Regions from separate parts of the Pantoea sp. CFCC18179 genome, predicted to be linked through region 2. Evidence: predicted binding sites of a transcription regulator. Region 2 holds the regulator's gene; each other region holds the start of a gene.

What was found. Region 2 encodes PhoB, which activates phosphate uptake and scavenging genes when phosphate is short. Its sites were predicted from a motif close to CTGTCATAAAACTGNCNNAT; they were not measured.
Region 1: a site for PhoB is predicted at 5,650-5,669, ahead of pitA (inorganic phosphate transporter PitA). Genes of this name have one in related genera too.
Region 3: a site for PhoB is predicted at 3,334-3,353, ahead of phnC (phosphonate ABC transporter ATP-binding protein). Genes of this name have one in related genera too.

The regions. Positions count from the first base shown of each region.
Region 1 is NZ_JBNBPM010000012.1:88,183-98,190, forward strand. It holds gene prlC (oligopeptidase A) at 1-1,937, shown strand, start outside; gene rsmJ (16S rRNA (guanine(1516)-N(2))-methyltransferase RsmJ) at 1,945-2,694, shown strand; gene uspA (universal stress protein UspA) at 2,750-3,187, opposite strand; gene uspB (universal stress protein UspB) at 3,607-3,942, shown strand; gene pitA (inorganic phosphate transporter PitA) at 3,988-5,487, opposite strand; gene ACPUC7_RS19450 (BaiN/RdsA family NAD(P)/FAD-dependent oxidoreductase) at 5,730-6,914, shown strand; gene ACPUC7_RS19455 (autotransporter outer membrane beta-barrel domain-containing protein) at 6,928-8,250, opposite strand; gene ACPUC7_RS19460 (hypothetical protein) at 8,489-8,836, shown strand; gene ACPUC7_RS19465 (cysteine hydrolase family protein) at 8,837-9,469, opposite strand; gene ACPUC7_RS19470 (GlxA family transcriptional regulator) at 9,569-10,008, shown strand, end outside.
Region 2 is NZ_JBNBPM010000013.1:22,173-32,180, forward strand. It holds gene brnQ (branched-chain amino acid transport system II carrier protein) at 1-584, opposite strand, end outside; gene ACPUC7_RS19705 (cobalamin-independent methionine synthase II family protein) at 984-2,090, opposite strand; gene ACPUC7_RS19710 (PstS family phosphate ABC transporter substrate-binding protein) at 2,258-3,184, opposite strand; gene phoR (phosphate regulon sensor histidine kinase PhoR) at 3,287-4,597, opposite strand; gene phoB (phosphate response regulator transcription factor PhoB) at 4,612-5,301, opposite strand; gene sbcD (exonuclease subunit SbcD) at 5,499-6,704, shown strand; gene ACPUC7_RS19730 (AAA family ATPase) at 6,701-10,008, shown strand, end outside.
Region 3 is NZ_JBNBPM010000001.1:461,359-471,366, reverse strand. It holds gene phnK (phosphonate C-P lyase system protein PhnK) at 1-643, shown strand, start outside; gene phnL (phosphonate C-P lyase system protein PhnL) at 805-1,509, shown strand; gene phnM (alpha-D-ribose 1-methylphosphonate 5-triphosphate diphosphatase) at 1,506-2,642, shown strand; gene phnN (ribose 1,5-bisphosphokinase) at 2,642-3,172, shown strand; gene phnC (phosphonate ABC transporter ATP-binding protein) at 3,406-4,233, shown strand; gene phnD (phosphonate ABC transporter substrate-binding protein) at 4,260-5,186, shown strand; gene phnE (phosphonate ABC transporter, permease protein PhnE) at 5,270-6,133, shown strand; gene phnE (phosphonate ABC transporter, permease protein PhnE) at 6,130-7,014, shown strand; gene ACPUC7_RS02250 (ATP-binding protein) at 6,968-9,274, opposite strand; gene ACPUC7_RS02245 (sugar ABC transporter ATP-binding protein) at 9,420-10,008, shown strand, end outside.

The sequences.
Region 1 (10,008 bases), on a different contig from region 2:
CGGTTGAACAGGCGGTGGCGCAAGGCGCGCCTTACACATGGGAAAATCTGGTGCAGCCGCTGGCCGAAGTTGACGATCGTTTAGGCCGTCTGTTCTCACCGGTCAGCCATCTGAACTCGGTGAAAAACAGCCCTGAACTACGTGAAGCTTACGAGCAAACGCTGCCGCTGCTGTCCGAATACAGCACCTGGGTAGGCCAGCACGAAGGGTTGTATCAGGCTTATCGCAATCTGAAACAGGGCGACAGCTACGCCAAACTGGATACCGCACAGAAGAAAGCGGTGGATAACAGCCTGCGTGATTTCGAGTTGTCCGGTATCGGCCTCGATAAAGAGAAACAGAAGCGTTATGGCGAAATCGCCGCGCGCTTGTCTGAACTCGGTTCGACCTACAGCAACAACGTGCTCGACGCCACCATGGGCTGGAGCAAGCTGATTACCGATGAAGCAGAATTGGCGGGCATGCCGGAAAGCGCAATGGCCGCAGCAAAAGCACAGGCCGAAGCTAAAGAGCAACAAGGCTGGCTGCTGACGCTGGATATTCCGAGCTATCTGCCGGTAATGACCTACTGCGACAACGCCGCGCTGCGTGAAGAACTGTATCGCGCCTATTCAACGCGCGCGTCCGATCAAGGCCCGAATGCCGGTAAGTGGGATAACGGCCCGGTAATGGCGGAAGAGCTCGCGCTGCGCCACGAATTCGCTCAGCTGTTAGGCTTTGATTCCTACGCCGATAAATCGCTGGCGACCAAAATGGCGGAAAACCCGGCGCAGGTGATCGACTTCCTGACCGATCTGGCGAAACGCGCCCGTCCGCAAGGCGAAAAAGAGCTGGCGCAACTGCGTGCCTTCGCCAAAAAAGAGCACGGCGTTGACGAGATGAATCCGTGGGATCTGACTTACTACGGCGAAAAACAGAAGCAGCATCTTTACACCATCAGCGACGAGCAACTGCGTCCGTACTTCCCGGAAGCGCGTGCGGTGAGTGGTTTGTTTGAAGTGGTGAAACGTATTTACGGCATCACGGCTAAAGAGCGCAAAGACGTCGATGTTTATCATCCTGACGTGCGTTTCTTCGACCTGTTCGACGAAAGTGGCGAACTGCGCGGCAGCTTCTATCTCGACCTGTATGCGCGTGAACACAAACGCGGCGGCGCGTGGATGGATGATTGCGTTGGCCAGATGCGTAAAGCTGACGGCAGTTTGCAGAAGCCGGTGGCGTATCTCACCTGTAACTTTAACCGTCCGCTGCAAGGCAAACCGGCGCTGTTTACTCACGATGAAGTGATCACCCTGTTCCACGAATTCGGCCACGGTTTGCATCATATGCTGACGCGCATCGAAACGCCGGGCGTGTCGGGCATCAGCGGTGTGCCGTGGGATGCGGTCGAACTGCCAAGCCAGTTTATGGAAAACTGGTGCTGGGAGCCGGAAGCGCTGGCGTTCATCTCCGGACATTTCGAAACGGGCGAGCCGTTGCCGAAGGATCTGCTGGATAAAATGCTGGCGGCGAAAAACTATCAGGCGGCGCTGTTTATTCTGCGTCAGCTGGAGTTCGGCCTGTTCGATTTCCGTATGCATACTGAATTCGATCCCGCTAAAGGCGCGCAAATCCTCGAAACCCTGCGCGAAGTGAAGAAGCAGGTTGCCGTGGTGCCAAGCCCGGAATGGGGCCGCTTCCCGCACGCCTTCAGCCACGTGTTTGCTGGCGGTTACGCCGCAGGTTATTACAGCTATCTGTGGGCCGATGTGCTGGCGGCGGATGCCTATTCGCGTTTCGAAGAAGAGGGCATTTTCAATCGTCAAACTGGTCAATCGTTCCTCGATAACATCCTGACGCGCGGCGGTTCTGAAGAGCCCATGGAGCTGTTCAAACGCTTCCGAGGCCGTGAACCGCAGCTCGATGCGATGCTGGAACATTACGGAATTCAGGGATAAGCCTGTAGTGAAAATCGGTTTAGTTGACGAAACAGGCGCCGGAGACGGCGCCTTATTACATTTGGCACAGCGCTGGGGTTTAGAAACGGACGCTGAGGCGACGATGGCGCTGGTGCTCACGCCGCAACATCTCGAATTGCGCAAGCTGGATGAACCAAAACTGGGCGGCATTTTTGTCGATTTCGTGTCTGGCGCAATGGCGCATCGGCGCAAATTTGGTGGCGGTCGCGGCGAAGCGGTGGCAAAAGCCGTGGGCATCAAAGGCGGTTATCTGCCGGATGTGATCGATGCCACCGCCGGTTTGGGCCGTGATGCGTTTGTGCTGGCGGCGTTGGGTTGTCGTGTGCGCATGCTGGAGCGTCATCCGGTGGTCGCGGCGCTGCTGGAAGACGGTTTGCGTCGTGGTTATGAGGATGTCGAAATCGGCGGCTGGCTGCGCGATCGCTTAACGTTATTGCACGTGGTGAGTCAGCAAGCACTAAGCGATATCACCCCCGCGCCGGATGTGGTGTATCTCGATCCGATGTATCCGCACCGGCAAAAAAGCGCAATGGTGAAGAAGGAGATGCGGGTGTTTCAGTCGCTGGTGGGGCCGGATGAGGATGCTGATGCATTGCTGGAACCGGCGCGTCGGCTGGCGAAAAAGCGCATTGTGGTGAAGCGTCCGGATTACGCGCCGCCGTTAGCGGGTATTGCGACACCCGATGCGGTGGTGACCAAAAGCCACCGGTTTGATATTTATCCGCCGTTGGCGTAGATCGTGCCGAAATGAACAAGGTCGCCATGAATGGCGACCTTACGTTCAAGATGACTTATTCGTCATCTTCATCGCGCAGTGGCACGATCAACATGTCGATATGCACGGTGTTGATCAACTGACGTGCTGAAGACATCAGCTTGCTCCAGAAATCCTGATGGTGGCCGCACACCACCAAATCCACATCATATTTCTTAATCGCATCCACCAGCACCTGGCCGAGATCGCCGCTGCCGCTCAGGGTTTCACTGATTGGATAACCGGCATTGACGGAGAGCTCTTTCAGCGCGGTGTGCGTCTCTTCAGAAATGCGCTTCTGCATATCCCCCAAATTGACGTCAATCAGCCCGGTGTAGAGGTCTGAATAGTTCACATCAACGTGGATCAGCGAGATTTTAGCGTCGTATGGACGTGCCAGCGAAACGGCTTTATCAACCAATAACTGACTTTCCGGGGAAAGGTCTACTGCAATCAGGATGTGTTTATAAGCCATGATAAAACTCCTTTCTCAAGATTCGGGGGCAACCTTCCTGCTTTCTTGGTCGGCGTTGTCCTTTGCGCGTAACGGCGATGAAGCGCCACCAACCCTGTTTTCAGCCGTGCAGGTGGCTATTGTTATGTCCTGAGTATAGCCAGAGTTGTTAACAAATGCTGCAAGCAGAAGTTCGCATGTGAGGAAGATCAAGCGTTATCGGCTTTTTCACTCGCGGTGAACGAAAATCATCGCTGGAAAAAAATTGAACAGATCTCCTACACTGAAAATAAGTGCCACTGCCGTATGAGTCGCGCACTCAGGTTCGCATAACAACAATGCAATCGAAAACATTCAGTGGCTGGTTTATTTGCCGTCCGGCGTCTACAGCAATTCCCCGCTGCGTTTGACGTCGTTGCGGTTCCAGCCGGGAGGGGAACATGATCAGCACTATCGCGCTTTTTTGGGCTCTGTGTGTGGTTTGTCTGGTGAATATGGCGCGCTACTTCTCTTCTCTGCGCTCACTTTTGGCCGTTTTGCGCGGTTGCGATCCACTGTTATATCAATATGTTGATGGCGCGGGTTTCTTCACCTCGCACGGGCAGCCGAGCAAACAGGTACGGCTGGTACGTTATATTTGGGATAAGCGTTATCAGGATCATCATGACGAAGAGTTCATTCGCCGCTGCGAACGGGTGCGCGGGCAGTTTGTGCTGACCAGCGGGCTGTGCTTTTTGGTGGTGGTGAGTTTGATTGCGATGGCAATCTGGCAATAAAAAAGGGCGACATCGCTGTCGCCCTCTTTATTTTCTTCGGCTGGATTAAATCAGTTTCAATGCAATCCAGTACAGCGAACCCGACAGCAAAATACACACCGGCAGGGTGAACACCCACGCCATGGCGATATTTTTGATGGTGCGGCTCTGCAATCCACCGCCATCAACCAGCATGGTACCGGCGACGGATGAAGACAGAATGTGCGTGGTGGAAACCGGCATGCCGGTGTAGCTAGCGATACCAATTGATACCGCAGCGGTGACTTGCGCGGACATACCTTGCGCATAGGTCATGCCTTTCTTACCGATCTTCTCACCGATAGTGGTAGCGACACGACGCCAGCCAATCATGGTACCGATGCCCAGCGCCAGCGCGACAGCCACGATAATCCAGATTGGTGCGTATTCAACGGTACCCAGCAAATCCGTCTTCAGCTTGTTGAGGAAGCGCTTATCTTCCGCGCTGGTTTCCGGCAGCTTAGCCACTTTATCCACGGTATCGGAGACGCACAGCAGCAAGCGACGCATCTGGCTGCGTTGATCAACGGTTAGCTGATCGTAGCTTTGCAGATTGTTCAGCAGCAGTTGCGCACGATCGATGGCTTGCAATGCGCGACCGCTATCGCAATGGAACTCATGCGGGCCACCGACCGATTCTTCCGGCGTTGGCACCACCGGCGGTGCGAGTTGCATCATGTGCGTCAGCGACTCGTTATGCTGCTGGTAATACTGCTCCAGATGGTTCACCGCGTCGCGCGTGCGGGTGATGTCATAACCAGAGGCACTCAGGTTAACCACAAACCCCGCCGGCGCTACGCCAATCAACACCAGCATAATCAGGCCAATGCCTTTCTGACCATCATTAGCGCCGTGTGAATAGCTCACGCCAATCGCGGAAACGATCAGGGCGATGCGTGTCCAGAATGGTGGTTTTTTCTTACCATCAATCTTTTCGCGATCGGCTGGCGTCATGTGGATGCGTGAACGTTTAGTGGTTCCGCTCCAGTAGCGACGCAGGATAAAAATCAACCCGCCCGCAATCACCAGACCAACAATCGGCGAAAGAATCAATGACATAAAGATATTGATGACTTTCGGCAAGTTGAGCGCGTCAACCACCGAGGTGCCGCTCATCAGGGCGTTGGTCAGACCAATACCGATGATTGCACCAATCAATGTGTGAGAACTGGAGGCCGGCAAGCCTAAATACCAGGTACCGAGGTTCCAGATTATCGCGGCCAGCAGCATGGAGAACACCATCGCTAAACCGTGGGCCGAACCGACATTTAATAGCAAATCGGTCGGAAGCATGTGAACGATGGCGTACGCCACGCTCAATCCACCTAGCAAAACACCTAAGAAATTGAAAACACCCGCCATGACAACCGCCAGTTGCGCCCGCATCGCACGGGTATAAATGACAGTAGCGACCGCGTTAGCAGTGTCGTGGAAACCGTTGATTGCTTCATAAAACAATACAAACAGCAGAGCAAGAATCAGTAACAGGCTGGTACTGAGGTCGAGACCAGCAAACAGATGTAGCATAAACGTTACGCCATTTTTGGAGGACATGAACGCGGCGCATTATCTGCGACAACGTGCGCGATGTGAAAGGAAAATATAGCTGCAACTTGACTTAAAATTGTAATTAACACAGAGGATTACCCTTAAAACCCCTATAAATTAGGTAGTTACAATATGACATATTTGCGGCATTTTTTTGACGCTAGCGTTAAATGCCGCAGATCTCTACAATCAGCGCCTTTCGGGCAAGTTGGGTTATCGCAGTGGAAAAGTTTGACGTTATCATTATTGGTGCAGGCGCGGCCGGCATGTTCTGCGCGGCGCAGGCAGGGCAATTGGGCCGTCGCGTATTGCTGCTGGATAACGGCAAAAAGGCCGGACGCAAGATATTGATGTCAGGCGGCGGCCGCTGCAATTTCACCAATATGCATACCGAACCTGCGACCTATCTGTCGCACAATCCGCATTTCTGTAAATCCGCGCTGGCGCGTTACACCCAGTGGGATTTCATCGATCTGGTTAATCGCCACGGCATCGCTTACCACGAGAAAACCCTCGGACAACTGTTCTGTGATGACTCAGCGCAGCAGATTGTCGATTTGCTGCTGAAAGAGTGCGAAGCCGGGCAGGTCAGCATGCGCTTGCGCAGTGAAGTGCTGAGCGTTGAGCGTGATGACAGCGGCTACACTTTGCAGCTTAATGGCACGTCCGTGCAGGCGGAAAAACTGGTGATCGCCAGTGGCGGACTTTCGATGCCGGGACTCGGTGCTACGCCGTTCGGCTACAAAGTGGCGGAGCAGTTCGGCCTGAAGGTGTTCCCGACGCGCGCGGCGTTAGTGCCGTTCACGCTGCACAAACCGCTGCTGGAGCAGCTCAATACGTTGTCTGGCGTGGCGCTGCCCACCACCATTACCGCGCAGGACGGCACCATATTTAAAGAAGCGATGCTATTTACCCATCGCGGCTTATCTGGCCCAGCGGTGCTGCAAATCTCCAGCTATTGGCAGCCGGGTGAATTCGTCACCATTGATTTGTCTCCAGCCACTTCGCTGGATGACTTTATTAATGTGCAGCGTGATGCGCATCCGAATCTCAGCCTGAAAAACAGCCTGGCGAAGATTCTGCCGAAGCGTTTGGTGGAAGTATTGCAGGAGCTGAAGCAGATTCCGGATGTGACGCTTAAGCAATTGAACAGTAAGCAGCAAAACGAACTGGTCAACACACTCCATCAATGGCGCGTGCAGCCAAATGGCACCGAAGGCTATCGTACCGCCGAAGTGACGCTGGGCGGCGTCGATACCACCCAGCTGTCCTCAAAAACTATGGAAGCGCGCGATGTGCCGGGCTTATTCTTCATCGGCGAAGTGGTGGATGTCACCGGTTGGTTGGGCGGCTACAACTTCCAATGGGCGTGGAGTTCCGCCTGGGCGTGTGCGCAGGCGCTGTAAGCTTTCACCGCAATCAGAAGGCGATCTGTACCCCAAGTTGTGCCTGCCAATTGCTGACGCCTTCGTGTCCCAACCGCTGCTGCTTTTTAAGCTGGGAATTTAGCGACAGATTTTCTGTCAGTTGCCAATCGATATAACCGCTGTAACGCAGGCTATTTCCGCTGCGAGCGGTACTGAATTCACCTTCATTCCCCACGTTGACGCTGCCCGCGCTGTTAGCGCGCTCGATGTAACGCACCTCCATTCCTAATGCCAGCGTATCGGTTGGCGTAAAGTCATATTTGAAGCCGCCGGAGAGTTGCCGCTGTGTTTGCTGTTGATAACGAGCATGCAGGCCATCCTGATCGCGGATATCGTCGATATTCAGCCATTGCGCCATTACGCCGGCTACTGGCGTAAAGGCATGTGCGCCGTGCGACCAGCGCCAACCGCCGTCTAGCCCGATATTGCCGCCAATGGCTTGCATCTGCGCCACTTCGCCTGACTTGTCGGTGCTGATGCGACCACGATAGTGGTTCACGCCGAACGGCACAGACAATTGCAAACCGGTGGGTTGTTGCCAGCTCAGCATGGCATTGACGCCTTGCGTGTCGAAGCGACTGCTGCTGCGGCCATCTTCCGTTTTCGGCACCAGCGTTAACTGGCCTTTATTGATCCCCAAACTGAGAGCCAATTGGCGCTGTTCATTGCCTGCCAGCGTCCAGCGCGCGCCTATCTGCCAGCCTCGATAGCGACTTTCACTGTTCTCGCGTGGAGTTTTGCCTTGATAGTGTTCCTGCACCTGATAACCCGAAATAAACAAATTCGGCCGGCCATCTTTGCCAGCCAGTTGGGCATGCTGGATGAAACTTGCCTGCAAATTGTCACTGACACTAAACAGCGTGCCCGGCAGCGCAGCATAACTGGCAATTTGTGGTTTCTTCGGTTGCGGTGGCTCCGCCGGTAAACCTCCATCTAAGGCAGGATCAAGCTCATCATCAGGCAGACTGGCGATCATTGAGTTTTGCAGCCGGTAATACCAGAAAAGGTGAGGCCGTCGATCCGCCAATAACAACGGCGATCGCTGGGCGGCAGGATTGAAATCGTCATACCACTCGCTACGTGCCAGTGATTTACCGAGGTTTTTAATGCCGTTGGCGGCGGCTTGTCTTACGGTTTGCATTAGCGAATGGTCGTGTGTATTTCCCTGCAAAGCGGCGCTAAGGGGATCGTCAGGGGGTTGCAGTAACAGGCTGGAAGGTGGGTAAGGGATGTCAGAAGTAGACTGAGCTTGTTTGGCATACACGGGCTCACTACACAGTGCGCCAAAAACCAGCGCCAGCGGAGTCGGTTTCATAGTCTCTCGTCGGATTAGGTGGCTGCGGAATGAGCAACTTATAGCGGTGTACCTAACGCGACTTTCAAGACTCGTCTTGTTTTTACGGCTAAATATCAAATTTTTGCATTCGCTCACAACGAATTAGGCATTTATGTAAGGTCATCGTTTAATTCTGGATCACTGATGCCGAATGTGTCACGCGCGCCCAATCTGCTACTATCGCCACGCTTTTACTTTCCAGTTGGTGAATCGACGTATGTTAAAAATCAAATTTCTCCTGCCATTGCTGATTGTTGCCAGTGCCGTTGTGTGGTGGCTGATGCCGCATTACAGCGATGAGGACAAAGGCTATTACATCGCGATGTTCTGCACGCTGACGCACGATGGACGCGGTAACACATCGCACGATATGCAGCAGATCATTGAAGGCAGCAATTCCGATTACGCATTGCAGAAAATCCATTTTCAAAGCGGTTTAGCCGATCATTTGCAAACGGTGTGGCAGGATTTATCACCGGAACAGCAGCAGCAGGCCCGTGAGGAAAGTTTGGCCTGCCGCCGTGTGATGTCAGAGAAATTGTTGCCGGGCAAACCGGTTCAATAATTAGCGAACCGGTAATGCCAATACGTCGTTGGTGGTTTTAATTTCGGCAAACACATCTGCCATTGCCGCCAGCGCCGCTTGCTGCAACACATTGTGATCAACCACGTTGTTGTCCCAGGTAGCGAGATCGCGTGTGGCAGTGGCATCTTCCGGGACGATCACCGCATAGCCTAATGGCACCGCATCGCGTGTGGTAGATGACACACACATATGGGTCATCAAGCCGGTGACGATCAGTTGCTTAATGCCCTGCGCATCCAACTGCTGTTGTAGGTTAGTGCCAACAAACGAACTCGGTGTTGCTTTGCTGATCACGCGGTCGTTGCTGCCAGGTTGCATGTCTTGATGGAATTCAGCAAAACGGCTGCCTTTGGCAAACAATGGGCCATCGGCATCACCTAAATGCTGCACAAAGAAAACGGGCATGTTGTGTTGGTGAGCGAATTCGACGATGCGTTTGCTATTGTTCAACGCTTTCATGCCATCGGGAATCGGCATTTTTCCGTCAGCAAAATATTCGTTCTGAATATCAATCACGATGACCGCAGTTTCTTTAGCCGTCAGTGTTTGGGTAGCCGTCGCGCCGCTCATGGTGCGAATGGTTGGCGCGCTTGAGGTTAAAATGTTGTTCATAACTAATAATCCTTAAATGAGTGTTTGGCTTGAGAGGCCTGACTTGCCTCCGATGTGGTGCATTATGGTGATTTCGTCGTGAGTGAAGGAGTACAGCGGATGACAAATAACGTTCAATTTGCGCCAAAAGCGTCGCACACTGCTGCGCCGATTAAAGTGGGCGTTGTGGTGTTTGACGACATCATCCCGTTCCATCTTTCGGTGCCTTGTGCGGTATTTGAAAAAGCGGCGCACGATGATGGATTGCTGTGCTATCAGCTGTTTATCTGTGCCACCCATCCCGGACCGTTAAAAACCAACAGTGGTTTTTCAATTGTTGCCGAACATAGCCTGATGCAGTTGGCGGAAGTGGATATGGTGGTGGTTCCAAGCTGGAGCGATCCAGACTTACAGCCACCGGCGGAATTGCTGCTCGCTTTGCAGCAGGCGGTACAACGCGGCGCGCAAGTGGTTGGCCTGTGTCTCGGTGCTTTTGTATTGGGCGCTGCGGGATTGCTCAGCCAGCGACGCGCGACCACCCACTGGCGCTGGATGGCGGA
Region 2 (10,008 bases):
AGATAACCGTTGACGAAACCGCTGGAGAAGGCGGCACGCTGATACTCTTCGGTCGCCGGAGAAACGCCGCCAGCTGGCCAAATCAATACCGCAACGCCAAGCACGATCAGCGCCAGAATTTTCAACGGTGCCAGGAAGTGACCAACGGTATCCAGCAGCTTGCCCGGATAGAGCGAAATGCCGATCACCAGCGCGAAGTACAACAGGCTGTAAATAAACAGCGGCAGCGTGCCATCGCCGGTCAGTGGCGCAATGCCGACGGCAAATGAAACGGTGGCAGTACGTGGCGTGGCAAACAGCGGACCCACGGCCAGATAGCACACGGTCGCCAGCAGCAAACCGGCAGCTTTGCCAATCGGTGAGCTCAGGGCATCAATGCCGCCGCCGACGCGCGCCAGCGCGATCACGGTGATTACCGGCAAACCAACCGCAGTAATCAGGAAGCCAAAAGCAGCAATCCAAACGTGCTCGCCAGACTGAATCCCCACCATCGGTGGGAAGATGATATTTCCTGCGCCAACGAACAGGGCAAACGTCATGAAGCCCAGCGCCAGGATATCCTTGGAGGTTAAACGATGTGTCATAAACTTCTGTACTGCCTGTAGCTGATGTTGCGGTGGAAGTTGAGTTCGTGTTGTCCTCTGGATGCGCTAAAACCGGGGCTTATTCGGCCAGACCAGCGTGTTATGCGGGACGAATCGTTAAAGCGCAGGTGATTTAAACTACTTTTCTTGTGTTCGCAGAGGGATAAATCGACAACGGCGCAAATTAGAACGTTTATAGCGAAGAAAGGCAATACGGGATCGGAAAACCAGAAGGATATAACAAGATAGTGGAATAAAGCAGTGAATCACGATGGAATTGTAGGAAAACACCTCAGATGATTTGCTAAAAGTTTCCGCAACGCGGGAGATCTCTTTGCATAAATTGCCCTTTGCATGCACAAAAGGCGCGATTTACGCGCCTGTTTGCTCTGCTTTACATCATTTCCAGACTGTTCTCGCTATATCGACCACCAGACGAATCTTCTGCCACTGCTGCGCTTCGCTCAGGCTATTGCCCTCTTCGGTCGAGGCAAAGCCGCATTGCGGGCTGAGGCAAATTTGATCGAGGCTGACGAACTGCGCTGCTTCCTGCAAACGTGCTTCGACCTGCGCCGCATCTTCCAGTTCGCCCGTTTTGGTGGTGATCAAACCCAGCACCACTTGCTGATGACCTGGCTTGATGAAGCGCAGCGGCTCGAAGCCACCGGAACGTTGGTTATCGTATTCGAGGTAAAACGCGTCGATGTTCACACCACCGAACAGCACTTCGGCGACCGGCTCGTAACCGCCTTCGGAAATCCACGTGGAGCGGAAGTTGCCGCGACACACATGCAAGCCAACGGTTAAATCCGCCGGTTTGCCTTCCAGCGCTTTATTCAGTACTTCAGCATAAATGCGCGCCAGTTCTTGTGGATCTTCGCCACGTTCGCGGATCTGTTGCTGCTGCTCGGTTGAGCACAGATAAGCCCAAACGGTGTCATCCAGTTGCAGGTAACGGCAACCGGCGGCGTAAAAAGCGTTGATCGCATCTTTATAGGTTTGTGCCAGATCGGCGAAATACTCTTTCAGATCGGGATAAACCGTGGCATCGATCACCTTACGTCCGCCACGGAAATGCAGCACGCTAGGACTTGGAATGGTCATCTTCGCCACCGCATCGCCCGCCACGCTTTGCAGGAAACGGAAGTGATCGAGCATCGGGTGATTTGGATTGAACGCCACTTTGCCGGTGACTTTCACGCCGTGCGCTTTGGTCTGCACGCCATTGAATTGAATCCCCTGCTCCGCTTCAAACAGCTCCACGCCGAGCAAATCGCCGAAGAAGTCGAAGTGCCACCAAGCGCGACGGAATTCGCCGTCGGTAACAATTTGCAGGCCGTTGGCACGCTGATGTTCTACCACATGGCGGATTTCACGGTCTTCCACCTGACGCAGTTGCTCGGCGTTGATTTCACCTTTGGCGAACTGCTCACGCGCCTGTTTAATGGCGGCGGGACGCAGAAAACTGCCGACGGTATCGGCACGGAACGGGGGTTGAGCTGGCATCGTCACTCCTCATCCTGGGTGTAATTACCACAGGGTATAATTTCGCTTGGTTATTTTTAGCCATCTAGATGGCTATATGTCCAAGGAGAGTGCCATGCTGTCGTCTTTTCAGCAATAGAAGAAAATTCAGCTCACATGAAAGAAATTCATGATCGGATGCGCGTGGTTCAATTTGCCTCAATGGCCGCGCGTGCCTGCGCCATCTGAGTTTCAGACAACGGCAAATAACCGGCTTCACTCACCCGGCGCTGACCTTGCGCTGACAGCACCTGCTGTAGAAACGCATCCACCAACGGCGGCAAGGGTTTGCCGGGCGCTTTATTGACGTAGATATAGAGCGGGCGCGACCACGGATAGCGGCCGCTGCGGATCGATTCGGCGTCGGGCATCACGCTGTCGCCTGCCGCCGTCACCACCGGCAGCATTTTCACGCCGCTGAGGTGGAAACCAAAACTGGCGTAGCCGATGCTATTTGGCGTCGCCGCCACCGCTTGCACCACGGCGGCGGAACCAGGAAATTCGGCTACATCAGCACGAAAATCGCCTTTACACAGCGCCTGTTGCTTGAAGAAACCCCAGGTTCCCGAGGCGGAATTGCGGCCAAAACGCTGAATGCTGCGCGTCGCCCAGCGGCTATCGCTTAAGCCGAGATCGCCCCAGCGTTGCGGCACCTGTTGCGCGCCACACAAACGGGTGATTGAGAATAGAGCATCGAGTTGCTGTGGAGCGATGCGCGGCAGTGGATTGTCTTGATTGACCACCACCACCAGCGCATCCATCGCCACCGGCACCGCCAGTGGCGGATAGCCGTAACGCGCGATAAACAGTTGGCGTTCATCTATCTGCATTGGGCGGCTCATCGCACCCAGTTGCGCAGCACCGGCGGCCAGCGCGGTTGGTGCAGTGGAAGAACCCGCCGCCTGCACCTGCACGTTAACGCCCGGCGACTGGCGACTGAAATCCTCGCCCCACAAGGTCATCAGATAACCCAAGGTATCCGATCCCACGCTGCTTAAATTGCCGGTCAGCATGGTTTGTTGGCTGTAAGACTGAAATGAGCAGAACAGTAAAAAAGAGAGCAACAGCGATTTCATCAGACGTCCCGCAATTCAATTAAGCGAATCAAAAACATGACGCCTATTCTGTAGCGGCGCGATTTTTCGCGCAATAAATTGCGCCGCTACGTCGTGCAAGCCTTAATTAATGCTTGCTTGAATTGCGTTAGCCACAATCAACCGTGGCGGCAGAAGAAAACTGAAACAGGTTTCCTGATGCGGCACGCTGGTGATTTCCAGCCGCGCGTTGTGATGGCTCAACGCATGCTTAACGATCGCCAATCCCAAACCGCTGCCGCCGGTGGCGCGCGAACGCGCTTTATCCACGCGATAGAAACGTTCAGTGAGGCGCGGAATATGCTCCTCACTGATGCCCGGCCCGTTATCGCACACTTTGAACTCCGCGCCCTGCTTGGTGCGCAGCCAACTGATATCCAGCCGCGTGCCTTCTGGCGTGTGGTTCACCGCGTTGTACACCAGATTGGAAATCGCGCTGTGTAACTGTTCGTCATTGCCGAACACTTTAAGGTGCGGATCGGTGTGGAAATGAATCGAATGGCGTCCCTGACTGAGCGTTTCCGCTTCACGCTGCAACAGCAGCAGCATGGTCGGCACATCGACAGTTTCTTTCAAATCGATGGCTGGCGCGGCTTCAATGCGCGACAAGGTGAGCAACTGTTTCACCAGGCTGTCCATGCGCCGCGTTTGCTCTTGCATGGTGTGCAACGCCTTGGCCCGCGTGCGCTCGTTCATCACCGAATCGTCCATCATTTCCAAATAGCCTTGCAGCACGGTTAACGGCGTGCGCAGCTCATGACTGACGTTGGCGAAGAAGTTACGACGTGCACCTTCCAGCTGGTGCATCTGGGTGACATCACGCGCCACCATCAACCATTGCCCTTCGCTGTATGGCATCACGCGGAATTCCATATGATGCTGATTATTGAGGATCTGCGTCAGCGGCTTGTCGAAATCGCGCTGGCGAATATAGCGGGAGAATTCGGGATAGCGCAGCAAATTGAGAATGTTCTGGCCGTTATCTTCCGGCCAGCGTAAACCCAGATGCTGCTGTGCCAAACCGTTACACCAAAAGATGGTGCCCTCTTCGGTGGTCAGCACCACCGCATCGGGCAACGATTCTGCGCCGCTGCGGAAACGTTTGATCAGATTGCCCAACTCGCGACGACGACGACGGTTGCGCAACTGCATTTGATACAAGCCGTAAAACAGCGGTTCCCAGCTGCCGCGTCCGGCGGGCGGCGTCATCGAGCGATCGACCCACAGCCAGTGCGACAGACGCATCAGGTTTTTGAAGTGCCAAAACATCACGCCGGATACTGCAATCAGCAGCAGCCACGGCAGATAACCGAACAACAGACCAAGCACCAGCGCAGGCAAACACACCAGCGCCAGCTCGATCAACAATCTCTTCCAGGAGAGTCGTTCCAGCACGGTAAAAACTCCGTTTAGTAGCGGGCAGAGAAACGATACCCTGTTCCGCGCACGGTTTGTACCATACGATCGTGGCCGGTGAGTTCCAGCGCTTTACGCAAACGACGAATATGCACATCCACGGTGCGATCTTCGACATACACATTGGTGCCCCAAACGTGGTTCAGCAGCTGCTCGCGGCTATACACACGTTCTGGATGCGTCATAAAGAAGTGCAGCAATTTATATTCGGTCGGCCCCATTTCCAGCGGCGTGCTTTCCGACATCACGCGGTGCGAAGAAGGATCCAGACTTAAGCCCTGCATTTCAATCACCTCTTCCACCGCCATCGGTGAAATACGGCGCATTACCGCTTTGATACGTGCCATCAACTCTTTCGGTGAGAATGGCTTGGTGATGTAATCATCCGCGCCCACTTCCAGACCGCGTACGCGATCTTCTTCTTCACCGCGCGCCGTCAGCATCATCACCGGGATTTCACGCGTCATGGCTTCGCGTTTCAAATGTTTAATGAATTGAATACCGCTGCCGCCGGGTAACATCCAGTCCAGCAGAATCAAATCAGGCCAAGGTTCGATCAGCTTACCAATCGCGCTGTCATAATCTTCCGCCTCAATAGGCTGGTAATCATTCTGTTCCAGCACGAAACATAACATTTCACGGATGGGAGCTTCGTCTTCCACAACCAAAATGCGCTTAGCCATTGTAACTCCTGCTAGTGTGACCATCTGTCACTGGGATTTGCGGCGCCATTATGCGTCAGTTTTATGACACTTTTATGAAAACACCGCCCCTAGATAAATAGATAAGAAACTGAAATGTGACAACATAAATCTGCTTTTTTTCTTATTGATCTGAAGCGGTTATAATTCGCCCTCGCTTAAGCTTGCACGGAGCATTCATGCGCATCATTCACACCGCGGACTGGCATCTCGGACAGTTCTTTTACAGCAAAAGTCGCGCGCCAGAACATCAAGCGTTTCTTGACTGGCTACAGGACCAGATTGTGCAGCATCAGGTGGATGCGCTGATCATCGCCGGCGATCTGTTTGATACCGGCTCGCCGCCAAGTTACGCACGCGAAATGTTTAACCGTTTTGTGGTGGCGTTGCAGCCCAGCGGCTGCCAATTGGTGGTGCTGGCGGGCAATCACGATTCGGTTGCCACGCTGAATGAATCACGCGAACTGCTGGCGTGCCTGAATACTCAAGTGATCACCAGCGCGACGCCGCACGGTGAACATCAGGTATTAACGTTGAAGCAACGCGATGGCACGCCGGGCGCGCTGCTGTGCGCCATTCCTTATCTGCGTCCGCGCGATATCCTGCGCAGCCAGGCCGGACAATCGGGGCGCGAGAAGCAAATTTCGCTGCTGGAAGCCATCGAGCAGCATTACCAACAATGCTTCGCCGCCGCGCAGGCGCAAAACAATGCATTGCCGATCATCGCCACCGGGCATCTCACCACGGTCGGCGTGACCAAAAGTGATTCGGTGCGCGACATCTATATTGGCACGCTGGATGCCTTCCCGGCGCAGGCGTTTCCGCCGGCCGATTATATCGCGCTCGGCCATATTCACCGCGCGCAACGCATCGCCAACAGCGATCATATTCGTTACAGCGGTTCGCCGATTCCACTGAGTTTTGATGAGCTGGGACGCGACAAAAGCGTATTCCTGCTGGAATTCAGTGCGCAGTTAGATGATGTGACGCCATTAATCATTCCGCCATTTCAGCCAATGCAAATGCTGAAAGGTTCGATGGCCGAGATCGAACATCAGTTGGCGCAGTTCACCGCCGATGAAAACGCGCCGCTGACCTGGTTGGATATTGAGATCACCACGCAGGAATACCTCAGCGATTTACAGCGTCGTATCGAAGCGTTAACCGAGCACTTGCCGGTTGAAGTGCTGCTGGTGCGCCGCAGCCGCGAACAGCGCAGCCGCAGTCTGGAGCGGCTGGATAATGAAACGTTGAGCGAATTGAAAGTCGAAGAAGTGTTTGCCCGTCGACTGGCGCAAGAAGAACAGCTGGATGCCGAACAGGCCGAGCAATTGACGCAACTGTTCCGCACGCAGCTTGCCGCGCTGGAGAATCCATCTGCATGAAAATTTTGACCTTACGCTTTAAAAACCTTAACGCGCTGCGCGGCGAATGGTTTATCGACTTCCGCCGCGAACCTTTTGCCAGCAACGGCCTGTTTGCCATTACCGGCGCAACGGGCGCAGGGAAAACCACCTTGCTGGATGCGATTTGCCTGGCGCTGTATCACCAAACGCCGCGCCTTGGCGTGCTGTCGCAAACCCAGAATGAGCTGATCACCCGTGATACCGCCGAATGCTTAGCTGAAGTGGAATTTGAGGTAAAAGGCGAAGCATGGCGCGCCTTCTGGAGCCAGAACCGTGCACGTGGACAAGCCGACGGCAAGTTGCAGGCACCGCGCGTTGAGCTGGCGCGCGTGGCGGATAATCAAATCGTTGCCGATAAAGTCGGCGACAAGCTGAAAGCCATCGAAACCTTGTCCGGACTGGATTTCGCCCGCTTCACCCGTTCAATGATGCTGTCGCAAGGCCAGTTTGCCGCCTTCCTCAACGCCAAGCCCGGCGAACGCGCCGAACTGCTGGAAGAGTTGACCGGCACGGAAATCTACGGACAAATCTCGGTGCAGATTTACGAGCGCTGGCGTACGGCACGCAGCGAGTTGGATACGCTGCGCGCGCGTGCGGGCGGCATGTCGCTGCTGGATGAAGCGCGCCGTGCCGAGTTAACGCAGCAGCTGGCGGAACTCGGCGCGCAGGAGAAAATCCTGAGTGAGCAATTAAACGAGGCGCAGGCGCAGCAACACTGGCTGGCGCAATCGCAGCAGTTGGCACAGGAACAACAGCAGGCGCAGCAAACGCTAGAACATGCTCAGCAGGCGTGGCAACAGGCCGAGGGCGATCGTCAGCGTTTAGCACGCGCCGAGCCAGCGGAAAAACTGCGCGAAAAGTTACAGCAACGCGAGCAATTGCAGCAGGATCGGCAGGCGCTGGAGCGGCAGTCGCAGCAATTAATCAGCCAGCAGCAGCAAGCTCAAGCCGCGTTGCAACAGGGCGAAAGTCACTATCAAGCGGCGCAACAGGCGCGTGAGCAAGTGTTGCAGCAACAGCAGCAGCTGGAAACCTTGCTGACCGAACAGGTGATTCCGCTCGATCAACGCATCAGCAGCAGCGCACAGCAATTAGGCGAGCAGCAACGCCAACACACGCAGCAACAAGCGGCGCTGCAAACTCAGCAAACCGCGCTCAGCCAGCAACAGCAGGTAAGTGAACGTTTACAGCAGCAAGTGGAGCAGCAACAAACCCTGCGCCGTGAAGAAGCCGCCGCGGCTGTTTGGGGAGGCGAATTAAGCCGCTGGCAGGCCGACATCGCCCGGCTGGATGAGCGTGAACAAACGTTGACGCAGTTGCAGCAACAGCAGCAACAACAGCGCAGCCAGCTGGAGCAGCATCAACAGGCATACGCGCAGCGTGAACAAGCGGCACAACCGTTGCAGCAGGCTGAAGCGCAGGCTGCACAGCAACGCTTACAAGCGGAGCAAGCACTGACTTCGCTTGAGGCTGAAATCAGCAGCGAACAGTTGCGTGCCGCCCTGGCGCAGCATCGAGCGCAACGCGCTGCGCGTCAGCAACTCACGTTGTTAGCCGCACAATGGCGCAGCTTGCAGCCGCAGAAATTGCAGCGCCAGCAAAAGCTGACGCAGTTGCAGCAACAGCATCAGGCCGAAGAATTGGCGCTTCAGGCGCTGCGTGATGAATACAAGCGTGAAAAACAAACCTTTGAAGATATAACTAAGATTTGCGAGCTGGAAAGCACCATTGCAGATCTGGCTAGTGCTCGAGCCAAACTTCAACAGGATCAACCTTGTCCACTTTGCGGTTCATGCCAGCACCCAGCAATTGAACAGTATCAAGCATTGGAACCTAGCGAAAATCTTCGCCGCAAATCAGAGCAAGAATTACTTGTGGCAAGACTTCATGAGTTGGGAACCGCTAAACGCGAACAGCAAAAATTATCCCTGCAACAGCAGCAAAGTTTGCAGCAGGAAATCAGCGATTACGATCAGCAGATCGCCACCACCCATGCGCAATGGCAAACGCTGTGCGGTGAGCTGGCACTTACCTGCACGCTGGAACAACAAGAGGCATTTGCGCAGTGGCAGCAGCGCCTGGATGCTGAAGAACACGCGCAGCAGCAACAACTTCAAGCGCGTGACAATGCGGCACGTTTGGTACAGCAAACCCGCGATGCGCATTTGCAACAGCAGCAGCAATGGCAGCAACAGCAAAACCAGCAGCAGCTGGCACAGCAGCAGATCGCCAGCAGCCAGCAAGCGTTGGATCAACTCAGCCAACGCGAAACCAGCGAACGCAACGCTCAGCAGCAGCAAACGCAGCTGTTGCAACAGCAGTTGGCGCAGCATCAGCTTGATCTACCGGCAGCGGAGGCGCGCGAAAGCTGGCTCAACCACTTGCAGCAGCGCTGGCGCAAATGGCAGGAGAGTGAACGGTTACTCGCCGAGTTGCAGCCGCAATTGGCGAAAGCCGAGAGCGAGCGCAACAGCCTGCAGCAGCAGCAGCAGCGTGAACAGCAGCGGCTGGACGAGTTGCAGCAGGCGCTCAGCACCTTGCAACAGCAGCATCAACAGCAGGTGCAGCAGCGTCAGCAACTGTTTGGCGATCGACAGGTGGCGGAAGCGCGTCAGCAGCAACACGCCGCCTTACAGCAGTGCGAACAAGCGCTGGCACAGCAGTTACATCAGTGGCAGCAGGCGCAGAGCGCGCTGCACAGCCTGAACGGCCAATGTGAGCAAATCAATGCGCAGCAACAGAGCTTAAGCGAGCGAGTGCAGGCCGCAGAAACCGCCTTGCAGGCCGCATTGCAGCAGAGTGATTTTGCCGATGAAGCGGCATTACGCGTGGCGTTGCTGGACGAGAATGCAGTGCAGCAATTACGTCAGCAGTTACACACGCTTGAGCAGCAGCGCCAGCAGCAAATCACTTTGCACGAACAGCTTGCGCAACGTTTAGCGGCGCATCAGCAGCAGCGTCCGGCGGCGTTGAGCGATGAAAGTGCCGCCAACATGCAACAGCAACTGGAGCAACTGCGCATTGCGCTGCGCGACAATGCACGCCAGCAAGGTGAAGCGCAGCAGCAGTTGCACAGCGATGCCCAGCAGCGCCAGCAGCAGCAAGCGTTGCTTACACAGATCGCCGAAGATGATGCGACGTTGACGCAGTTAGGTCGGCTGAACGACCTGATCGGCTCAGCCAAAGGCGATAAATTCCGTCGCTTTGCACAAGGTTTGACGCTCGATCATTTGGTGTGGCTGGCCAATCGCCAGCTGGATCGTTTGCACGGCCGCTACTTACT
Region 3 (10,008 bases), on a different contig from region 2:
CGAATCCGGTTCGGGTAAAACCACGCTGCTGCGCAGTTTGTCGGCGCGTTTGGCACCGCAGCAGGGCAACATTCTTTATCGCGCGCAGGATCTTTATCAACTGAGCGAAAGCGATCGCCGCCGCTTGCTGCGCACCGAATGGGGCGTGGTGCATCAGCATCCGCTCGACGGTTTGCGCCCACAAGTGACGGCGGGCGGCAATATCGGCGAGCGTTTGATGGCGGTGGGGCAACGCCATTACGGCGACATCCGTAAAGAAGCGATGCGCTGGTTGCAGGATGTTGAGATCCCCGCCAACCGTATCGACGATCTGCCCACCACTTTTTCTGGCGGCATGCAGCAACGTTTACAGATTGCGCGCAACCTCGTGACGCAGCCGACGCTGGTGTTTATGGATGAGCCGACTGGCGGTTTGGATGTGTCGGTACAGGCGCGCCTGCTGGATCTGCTGCGCACGCTGGTGCGTGAGTTGAATCTGGCGGTGGTGATTGTCACCCACGATCTCGGCGTGGCGCGTTTGCTGGCGCATCGCCTGTTGGTGATGAAGCAGGGCCGCGTTGTAGAGAGCGGATTGACCGACCGAGTGCTGGACGATCCGCATCATCCTTATACTCAGCTGCTGGTTTCGTCGGTGCTGAGTTAATCGCATCAAACGGTCACCATAAATGGCGACCCTACGGTAACCGAGCGTGCTTTTGTAGGATCGCCATTTATGGTGACCGAAAGCGGTGTAATGGCCCAACCGTATTGTTTCGTAGGGTCGCCATTTATGGTGACCTCCAGGAAAAACATCAGGACATCAACATGCAACCTTTATTGCGCGTAGAGCATCTGAGCAAAACCTTTGTGCTGCACAACCAAAGCAGCGCTGCGCTGCCGGTGTTGCAGGACGCCAATCTTGAAGTCAACGGCGGGGAATGTGTGGTGCTGCACGGACGTTCCGGCAGCGGCAAATCCACCTTGCTGCGCGCACTGTACGGCAACTACCAGGCCAACAGCGGCCACATCTGGCTGCAACATCAAGGCGAATGGATCGACATGGCGCAAGCGCCAGCACGGCAGATTCTGGCGATTCGTTGCCACACTATCGGCTGGGTCAGCCAGTTTTTACGCGTGATTCCGCGCGTGCCAACGCTGGAGATCGTCATGCAGCCGTTGCTGGAACGCGGCGTGGAGCGTGCCTTCTGTGAGAAACGCGCCAAAGAACTGCTAACGCGTCTCAACGTGCCAGAGCGCTTGTGGTCGCTGGCACCATCGACCTTCTCCGGCGGCGAACAGCAACGTGTGAATATCGCACGCGGTTTTATCGCCGATTATCCGGTGCTGCTACTGGATGAACCGACCGCCTCACTCGACAGCGCCAACAGCGCGGCGGTAGTGGAACTGATTGAACAGGCCCGCACTCGCGGTGCCGCCATCGTAGGTATTTTCCATGACGAAGTGGTGCGCAGCCGCGTTGCCGATCGCCTGCACGTCATGCAGCCAGTGAACACAGGAGCAGAAGCATGATCGTGAATAACGTCCAGCTGGTGCTGGATCAGGAAGTGGTGGCCGGTTCTCTGGAGATCCGTGACGGTCGTATTGCCAGCTTCAGCGACAGCGCCAGCCAGTTGCCGGGCGCGCTGGATGGCGAAAATGCTTTCCTGCTGCCGGGTTTGGTCGAGTTGCATACCGATAACCTCGACAAGTTCTTTACGCCGCGTCCGAAAGTTGATTGGCCTGCGCATTCGGCGATGAGCAGCCACGATGCGTTGATGGTCGCCAGCGGCATCACCACGGTGCTGGATGCGATTGGCGTCGGCGATGTGCGCGATGGTGGGCATCGCATTGAGAATCTTAACAAGATGATCGAGGCGATTCAGGACAGTAATCGCAAAGGCATTAACCGCGCCGATCACCACTTGCATCTGCGCTGCGAGTTGCCGCATCACACCACCTTGCCATTGTTTGAAAAGCTGATGAGCACGCCGGAATTGTCATTGGTGTCGTTGATGGATCACTCGCCGGGCCAGCGCCAGTACGCCTCGCTGGAGATGTATCGCACCTATTATCAGGGCAAATATCAGCTCAACGATGAGCAGATGGATCAGTTTGAGCGCGAGCAACTGGCGCTGGCGGCCGAGTTCTCCACGCCGAACCGCAACGCCATCTCCAGCTTGTGTCGTTCTCGCGGTATTCCGATTGCCAGCCATGACGATGCCACCGCCGCACACGTGGCGGAATCACACGAAGTCGGCAGCGCGATTGCTGAATTCCCGACCACTATTGAGGCGGCACGCGCCTCACGCGAATGTGGCATGCAAGTGCTGATGGGCGCGCCGAACATTGTGCGTGGCGGTTCGCACTCCGGCAACGTCGCGGCGGCCGATCTCGCCAGCCACGGGCTGCTGGATATTCTGTCGTCGGATTACTATCCGGCCAGCTTGCTCGATGCGGTATTCCGCTTAGTGGCCGATGAGCGCAATAGCCTGACGCTGCCGCAAGCCGCCGCATTGGTGACGTGTAATCCGGCTCGCGCCATTGGCCTGCACGATCGCGGTTCTATCGCCGAAGGGATGCGCGCCGACTTGGTGCTGGCACATACCGCGCACGGTCATCCGCATATTCGTTACGTCTGGTCGCAAGGCAAGCTGGTGTTCTGATGGCGCGCCTGATTTGGCTAACCGGGCCTTCGGGCTCGGGAAAAGACAGCCTGTTGAATGCGCTGCGTGAAGCGCCGCCGGACAATCTGCTGATCGCCCATCGCTACATAACCCGCGCCGCCGATGCCGGTGGCGAGAACCATGTGGCGCTGAGCGAAGCCGAGTTCCGACGGCGTGAAGCGCTGGGCTTGTTCGCGGTGAGCTGGCAGGCGCACGGCCTCTATTACGGGCTGGGCGAGGAGATCGACTTGTGGCTGGCGCGCGGTTTGAATGTGCTGGTCAACGGATCGCGGCTGCATCTGCCGATTGTGCAGCAACATTACGGTGCGCAGCTGTTGCCGCTGGTGTTGCAGGTGTCGCCTGCGGTGCTGGAAGCGCGTCTGCGCCAGCGTGGACGCGAGGATGATGCCGAAATCGCCCGACGCCTGGCACGCGCTGCCGAGCCGCTGCCCGCCCATTGTCATGCGCTGAGCAACGATGGCGCGCTGAGTGACACGCTGAATCAGTTGCGTAATTTCCTCGCCGAGTAACTCGTAGGGTCGCCATTTATGGTGACCTCTTATTAAACCGCGCACTGGCTTGAGGTCACCATAAATGGCGACCTTACGAATCTTCAGGCTGTAGCGAGCGGTCACCATAAATGGCGACCCTACGACGGCTGATGAAACGCTGTCACGGTTTAATCACTTTACTGTCATCAAGCTTTCATCCGATTTGGCCGTAATAGCGGGCAATCAACACCTCAGAAGAGATGGAGCGCAACATGGCACAGGCATTACTGAAGACCGTCGTCGACAATCCGTTCCCGCCTGTAGGCCAGAGCAGCAAGGTGCTGTCGGTACAAGGATTGTGCAAAGCCTACGGCGAAAACAAGGTGCTGGATAATGTCAGTTTCGATCTGCATGCGGGCGAGCTGGTGGCCGTGATTGGTCGCTCTGGCGCAGGCAAATCGACACTGCTGCATATGCTGAATGGCACCATTAGCGCGTCGCAAGGCGCGATTCAAAGCATTCATCAAGGGCAAGCCGACCGCGATGTGGTGACGCTGAATAGCCGTCAGATGCGCGAATGGCGCACCGAATGCGGCATGATTTTCCAGGATTTCTGTTTGGTGCCGCGCCTCGATGTGCTGACCAACGTGCTGCTGGGCCGCTTGAGCCAAACCTCAACGCTGAAATCGTTTTTCAAAGTGTTCTCCGAAACCGACCGTGCGCGTGCCATTGAACTGTTGCAGTGGATGAACATGCTGCCGCAGGCGCTGCAACGTGCCGAAAACCTGTCCGGTGGTCAGATGCAGCGTGTGGCGATTTGCCGTGCGTTGATGCAGAACCCGCGCATCTTGCTGGCCGATGAACCGGTAGCGTCACTCGATCCAAAAAACACCAAACGCATCATGGATGTGTTGCGTCAGGTGAGCGAGCAGGGCATCAGCGTGATGGTGAACCTGCACTCCATCGAACTGGTGAAAAGTTACTGCACCCGCGTGATTGGCATTCAGCGCGGCAGAATCCTGTTCGATGGACATCCTTCCCAGTTGACCGATGGCTTGATGCATGAGCTGTACGGCGACGAAATTAACCAGCTCCACTAACTCCCACGGCAAGAGAAAACCTAAGAATGAAACTGACTTCTTTAGCTTTACTGACTATTGCGATGGCATTTGGCGCAAACGCAGCGGATGCACCAAAAGAGTTGAACCTCGGGATTCTTGGTGGCCAGAACGCCACGCAGCAGATTGGTGATAACCAGTGTGTGAAAGACTTCTTCGACAAGGAGTTGCAGGTTGATACTAAACTGCGCAACTCGTCTGACTATTCAGGCGTGATTCAGGGTTTGCTGGGTAACAAAATTGACCTAGTGCTGAGCATGTCACCGGCCTCTTACGCTTCTGTTTACCTGCAAAACCCGAAAGCAGTGGATGTGGTCGGTATCGTGGTAGACGACAAAGACGGTTCACAAGGTTATCACTCTGTGGTGATCGTGAAAGCCGACAGCCCATACAAAAAGCTGGAAGACCTGAAAGGCAAATCGTTCGGGATGGCCGATCCTGATTCTACTTCGGGCTTCCTGATGCCAAACCAGGCCTTCAAGAAAGAGTTCGGCGGCACGGTTGATGACAAGTACAACAACACCTTCTCTAGCGTGACCTTCTCTGGCGGCCACGAGCAGGACATCCTTGGCGTGCTGAACGGTCAGTTCGAAGGCGCGGTCACCTGGACTTCACTGATCGGCGATCGTGAAACCGGTTATACCTCAGGTGCTTTTGGTCGTCTGATTCGTATGGATCACCCAGACCTGATGAAGCAGATCCGCATCATCTGGCAGTCGCCGCTGATTCCAAATGGCCCGATTCTGGTGAGCAATAATCTGCCAGCCGACTTTAAAGAGAAAGTGGTCGCGACCATCAAGAAGCTGGATAAAGAACAGCACAGCTGCTTCGTTAAAGCGGTTGGCGGTGCGCAGCACATCGGTCCTGCAACCGTGGCTGATTACCAGAACATCATCGATATGAAGCGTGATTTGATGAAAGGTTCGCGCGGTTAATTAACAAGGGGCGCATTCATGCACCCCCATGTTTTTGTAGGGTCGCCATTTATGGTGACCTTCCTACCACAGGAATTCCTCCCTTGACCGATTTCGAACACTACTACCAACGCATCCGCCGCCAGCAAAAGCGCGACTCGCTGCTGTGGTCGCTGCTGTTACTGGCGCTCTATCTGGCCGCGGGCAAGATGTCGGAATTCAGCCTCACCACGGTCTGGCAATCGCTGCCACACTTTTTTGACTACATCGGCGAAACCATGCCGGTGTTGCATTGGTCGGTCTTGTTCTCTGATGTGAAAACCGAAGGATCGCTGGCCTATTGGGGCTATCGTCTGCACTTCCAGCTGCCCCTGATTTGGGAAACCTTACAGCTGGCGCTGTCGTCCACCATCGTGGCAGTCATGGTCGCGGGTGTGCTGGCGTTCTTCGCCGCCGATAACACCAACACGCCACGCAGCCTGCGCATCGCCATTCGCGCCTTTGTCGCCTTCCTGCGCACCATGCCGGAACTGGCGTGGGCAGTGATGTTCGTGATGGCGTTCGGCATTGGCGCGATTCCTGGCTTCCTCGCGCTGGCGTTGCACACCGTCGGCAGCCTAACTAAGTTGTTCTACGAATCGATTGAAAGCGCCTCCGATAAACCGGTGCGCGGCCTTGCCGCCTGTGGTGCCACCAAATTACAGCGCATGCGCTTTGCTTTCTGGCCGCAGGTCAAACCGACGTTTCTTTCCTACAGCTTTATGCGCCTGGAAGTGAATTTCCGCTCCTCGACCATTCTCGGTTTGGTCGGCGCAGGCGGGATTGGCCAGGAGCTGATGACCAATATCAAACTCGATCGTTACGATCAGGTCAGCATCACGCTGTTGCTGATTATTGTAGTGGTGTCGCTGCTGGATACGCTGTCCGGCTGGCTGCGTCGCCGCGTGGTGGAAGGAGAGACGCTATGATTACCCTCGCGCCGGATGTTGCCAAACTCAAGCAGGAACACGCCGCGCTGTTTGCCGCGCAGAACCGTTATTTGCGCCGCGTGGCGTTGGTAGCATTGGCTATCGTGCTCTATTACCTGTTCTTCTTTGAGTTTTTCGGCATTGAGTGGAGCCGCTTTCTGGTCGGCTGCCAGCAGTTGAGTCGCTATTTCCTGCGCATGTTTGTCTGGCAGGATTTCATGAACTGGCCGTTTGCTTACTACTTCACTCAAGTCGGCATTACGCTGGCGATTGTGTTTGCCGGCACCATAACCGCCTCGTTTATTGCGCTGCCGGTTTCGTTCCTTGCCGCGCGTAACGTGATGCACGATCCGGTTACGCGTCCGATTTCGCTGGTGGTGCGTCGCATCCTGGATGTGCTGCGCGGCATCGACATGGCGATTTGGGGTTTGATCTTCGTGCGCGCCGTCGGCATGGGGCCGCTGGCCGGTGTGCTGGCGATTGTGATGCAGGATGTCGGTTTGCTCGGCAAACTGTATGCCGAAGGGCACGAAGCGGTAGAACGTTCGCCAAGTCGTGGTCTCAGCGCGGTGGGCGCCAACAGCCTGCAAAAACATCGCTACGGCATCTTCACCCAATCGTTCCCGACCTTCCTCGCCCTCAGCTTGTACCAGATTGAATCCAACACCCGTTCCGCGGCGGTGCTGGGCTTTGTCGGCGCGGGCGGCGTCGGTTTGGTGTATGCCGAGAATATGCGTTTGTGGAACTGGGATGTGGTGATGTTCCTGACCATTATTCTGGTGGCGGTGGTGATGATCATGGATGTAATCTCCAGCAAACTGCGTAAACGCTACATCACCGGGAAAGGGGTGCCGTTGTGGCAGCCTGCCGCGCGCGACTAAGCCGCTGACTGCGTTGCCAGGCGCGCTCCAGCGTCTGTACCAACTGCGCCTGATGCCAGGGTTTTGCCAGCCGCTCACACAGCGGCAGCGTCACCTGGCTCCGGCGCAAATCCTGCCCGCTGATTAACACCGTTGCCAAATGCGGCCATTGGGCCTGCGCCTGACGGATCACATCCGCGCCGTTCATCCCGCCCGATAACATCAAATCACTGATCAGCATGTCGATATCTGGCGTTTGACGCAGCAAGGCCAATGCACTTTCACCGTCGGCACACTCCAGCGTCAAATAGCCCAACTGATGCAGATGCTCACACAGCGTTTGCCGCACCGCCGGTTCATCATCCAGCACTAAAATCAGCCGATCATTGCTCGCGGTTGGCGCAATCGATACAGGCAAGCGAGTGGGTTGCACCGCTTCCGGCGCACGCGGCAGCAGCAAACGCACGGTGGTGCCTTGGCCCGGCGCGGTTTCAAGTTCGATTTGCCCGCCGGATTGGCGCACAAATCCGTACACCATCGATAATCCCAATCCGCTGCCGCTGCCAATCGCTTTGGTGGTGAAGAACGGCTCAAACACCTGTTCGCGCACTTCGTTCGACATGCCGCAACCGTGATCGATGACTTCGATCGTGACGCAATCGCGTTCGCCATCGGCCAGCGCTTTACGTTGATTCCAGATACGCAGCCGAATCTCGCCGCGCTGTTTCTCCATTGCATCACGCGCGTTAACCACCAGATTCATCAGGGCGTTTTCCAGTTGCCCAGCATCGATCCACGCCGGCCAGCCAGGACCTTGCGCATCGACCACCAGGTTTTGGCCGGGCAGCAGCGCGTGCTGTAGCAGCGAGTGCAAATTTTCCACCAGTTCGACCACCGCCACCGCGCAAGGATAGAGCGCCTGCTTGCGCGAAAACGCCAGCAAACGCTGCGTCAGTTGCGCCGCGCGATCGGCGGCCTGACGTGCGCGATCAATGCGGCTGGCCAGCGTACCGGGCGGCAGTTGATCCACGGTTAGCGCCAGGCTGCCAATGATCACTGCCAGCAGATTGTTGAAGTCATGCGCCAGGCCGCCGGTCAGTTGCCCAACCGCTTTCATCTTCTGGCTGTGCAGTAACGCTTCTTCCGTCGATTCCAGTTGATTGCTTTTCTCTCTCAGCAAACGCGAAGTTTGTGCCAGCGAAGCGGTATTGCGCGCAAACACGTTAAACGCCCGTGCCAAGTCGCCCAATTCATCACGTCGCGCCAGGCCCGGCACATTGACGCTTTTCTCACCCTGCGCCAGCCGCGTCATGGCGTGGGCGATGGCGGTCAAACTCGATCCCAGATTGCGATAAATGTAATAACCGGCGTAACCGGTGATCAGCAATGCCAGCAGCATAAACAGGCCGATAAAGCCGATAATTGAATCCAGCTCTTCATGCGTTACCGCGCTGCGCGCATCGCTTTGCTGCGCCACCAGCTGCACATAATGGGTGATGTCGTCGTTGAGCATTGCCACTAAGGCCTTGATGCGATAGGTGGCGTAGGCGATGGCGATATCACTTTGTTCCAGTTGTTGCGCCACCGGCAGCAGATCGTTGCCCGTGGTGATCAATCGCTGGACTTGGTCATTCAACACGCCGTTTAGCATCAGCGTTTGCCACTGGCCTAGCACCGTGGCGAGTTGCTGCACCGCCGCTTGTGGCGCAGCAGATTGAATCGCCACGCTCAATAAACTGGCGGTTTGCTGGCGCAAGGCGCGGGAAGGCGATGGGGTGTGCGTCAGTAGGTTGATGTGGTTGAGCAGCAGCTGCGATTGCCATAAACCGCTCAGCATCACGTTGCGCTGCAAATGGCGCTGATGTCCGGCCAATAACAACTGATTGATGGTCTGTTCCAGCATCTGGCTGCGATCGCGGATGCGTGCCAGCAGTTGCGGCTGTTGTTCGGCCAGTGGTGCGTGCGCCAGCAAGTTCAGCGAGTGTTGCAGTTCCTGTTGCGTTTGCTGCAAACGTGCCGATTCGCTTTGATATTCCAGCGCGCCCACCACTTGTGATAAGCGCACCGCGGCAATCGCCACGTTGGCGGTATCGCGTGCCAGCGCCAGACTGCCGTTCATATCGGCCAGCGTTTGCGCCTGCGCCTGTTCCTGAATGTGACCGGCGTGGCGAAATCCAAAAATAGCCACCAGGCTCACCGCCAACGTCACCGACATCACCAGCAGATTAAACAGCAGCAGGCGACTGCGTGCGCCCGCGTGCCAATGCCGACCGTGACTCATTCTTGCCACCTCATGCCGTTCAACTCCCGGCGAGTATAGAAGCGCACCCGAGGCGAAATATGACAAATATGAACGGGACGCTGACATTTTCCATTTATCTACAGCGGCTTTACTCGCTGCAACCTTTGCCAGCAGGAGCTTACCGATGACAGCGACACCGATATTGGAAATGCGCGCAATCAACCGCCGCTTTGGTAGCTTCTACGCGCTAAAAGGCGTCGATCTCACCGTCTGGCCCGGCGAAGTGCATGCGCTGATGGGTGAAAACGGCGCGGGGAAAAGTACGCTGATGAAGATTCTGGCCGGAGCTTACACCGCCAGCAGCGGCGAGATCCTTATCGATGGGCAACCGTACGCCATTAAAGGGCCGAAAGAGGCGCTGGCGGCGGGCATCACGCTGATTTATCAGGAGATCAATCTGGCGCCCAACTTAACCGTGGCGGAGAACATCTTCCTCGGCAGCGAAATCACCCGTGCTGGATTAGTCCGGCGTCGTCAGATGGCGGAAGAGGCGCAGGTGGTCATCGACCGGCTCGGCGCGCAGTTCAACGCCACCGATCTGGTCAGCCGCCTGAGTATCGCCGAGCAGCAGCAAGTAGAAATCGCCCGTGCGCTGCATCGCAACAGCCGCATTCTGGTGATGGATGAACCCACTGCCGCGCTTTCGAATCGTGAAACCGAACAGCTGTTTGCGCTGATTAAACGTCTGCGCAGCGAGGGCATGGCGATCATCT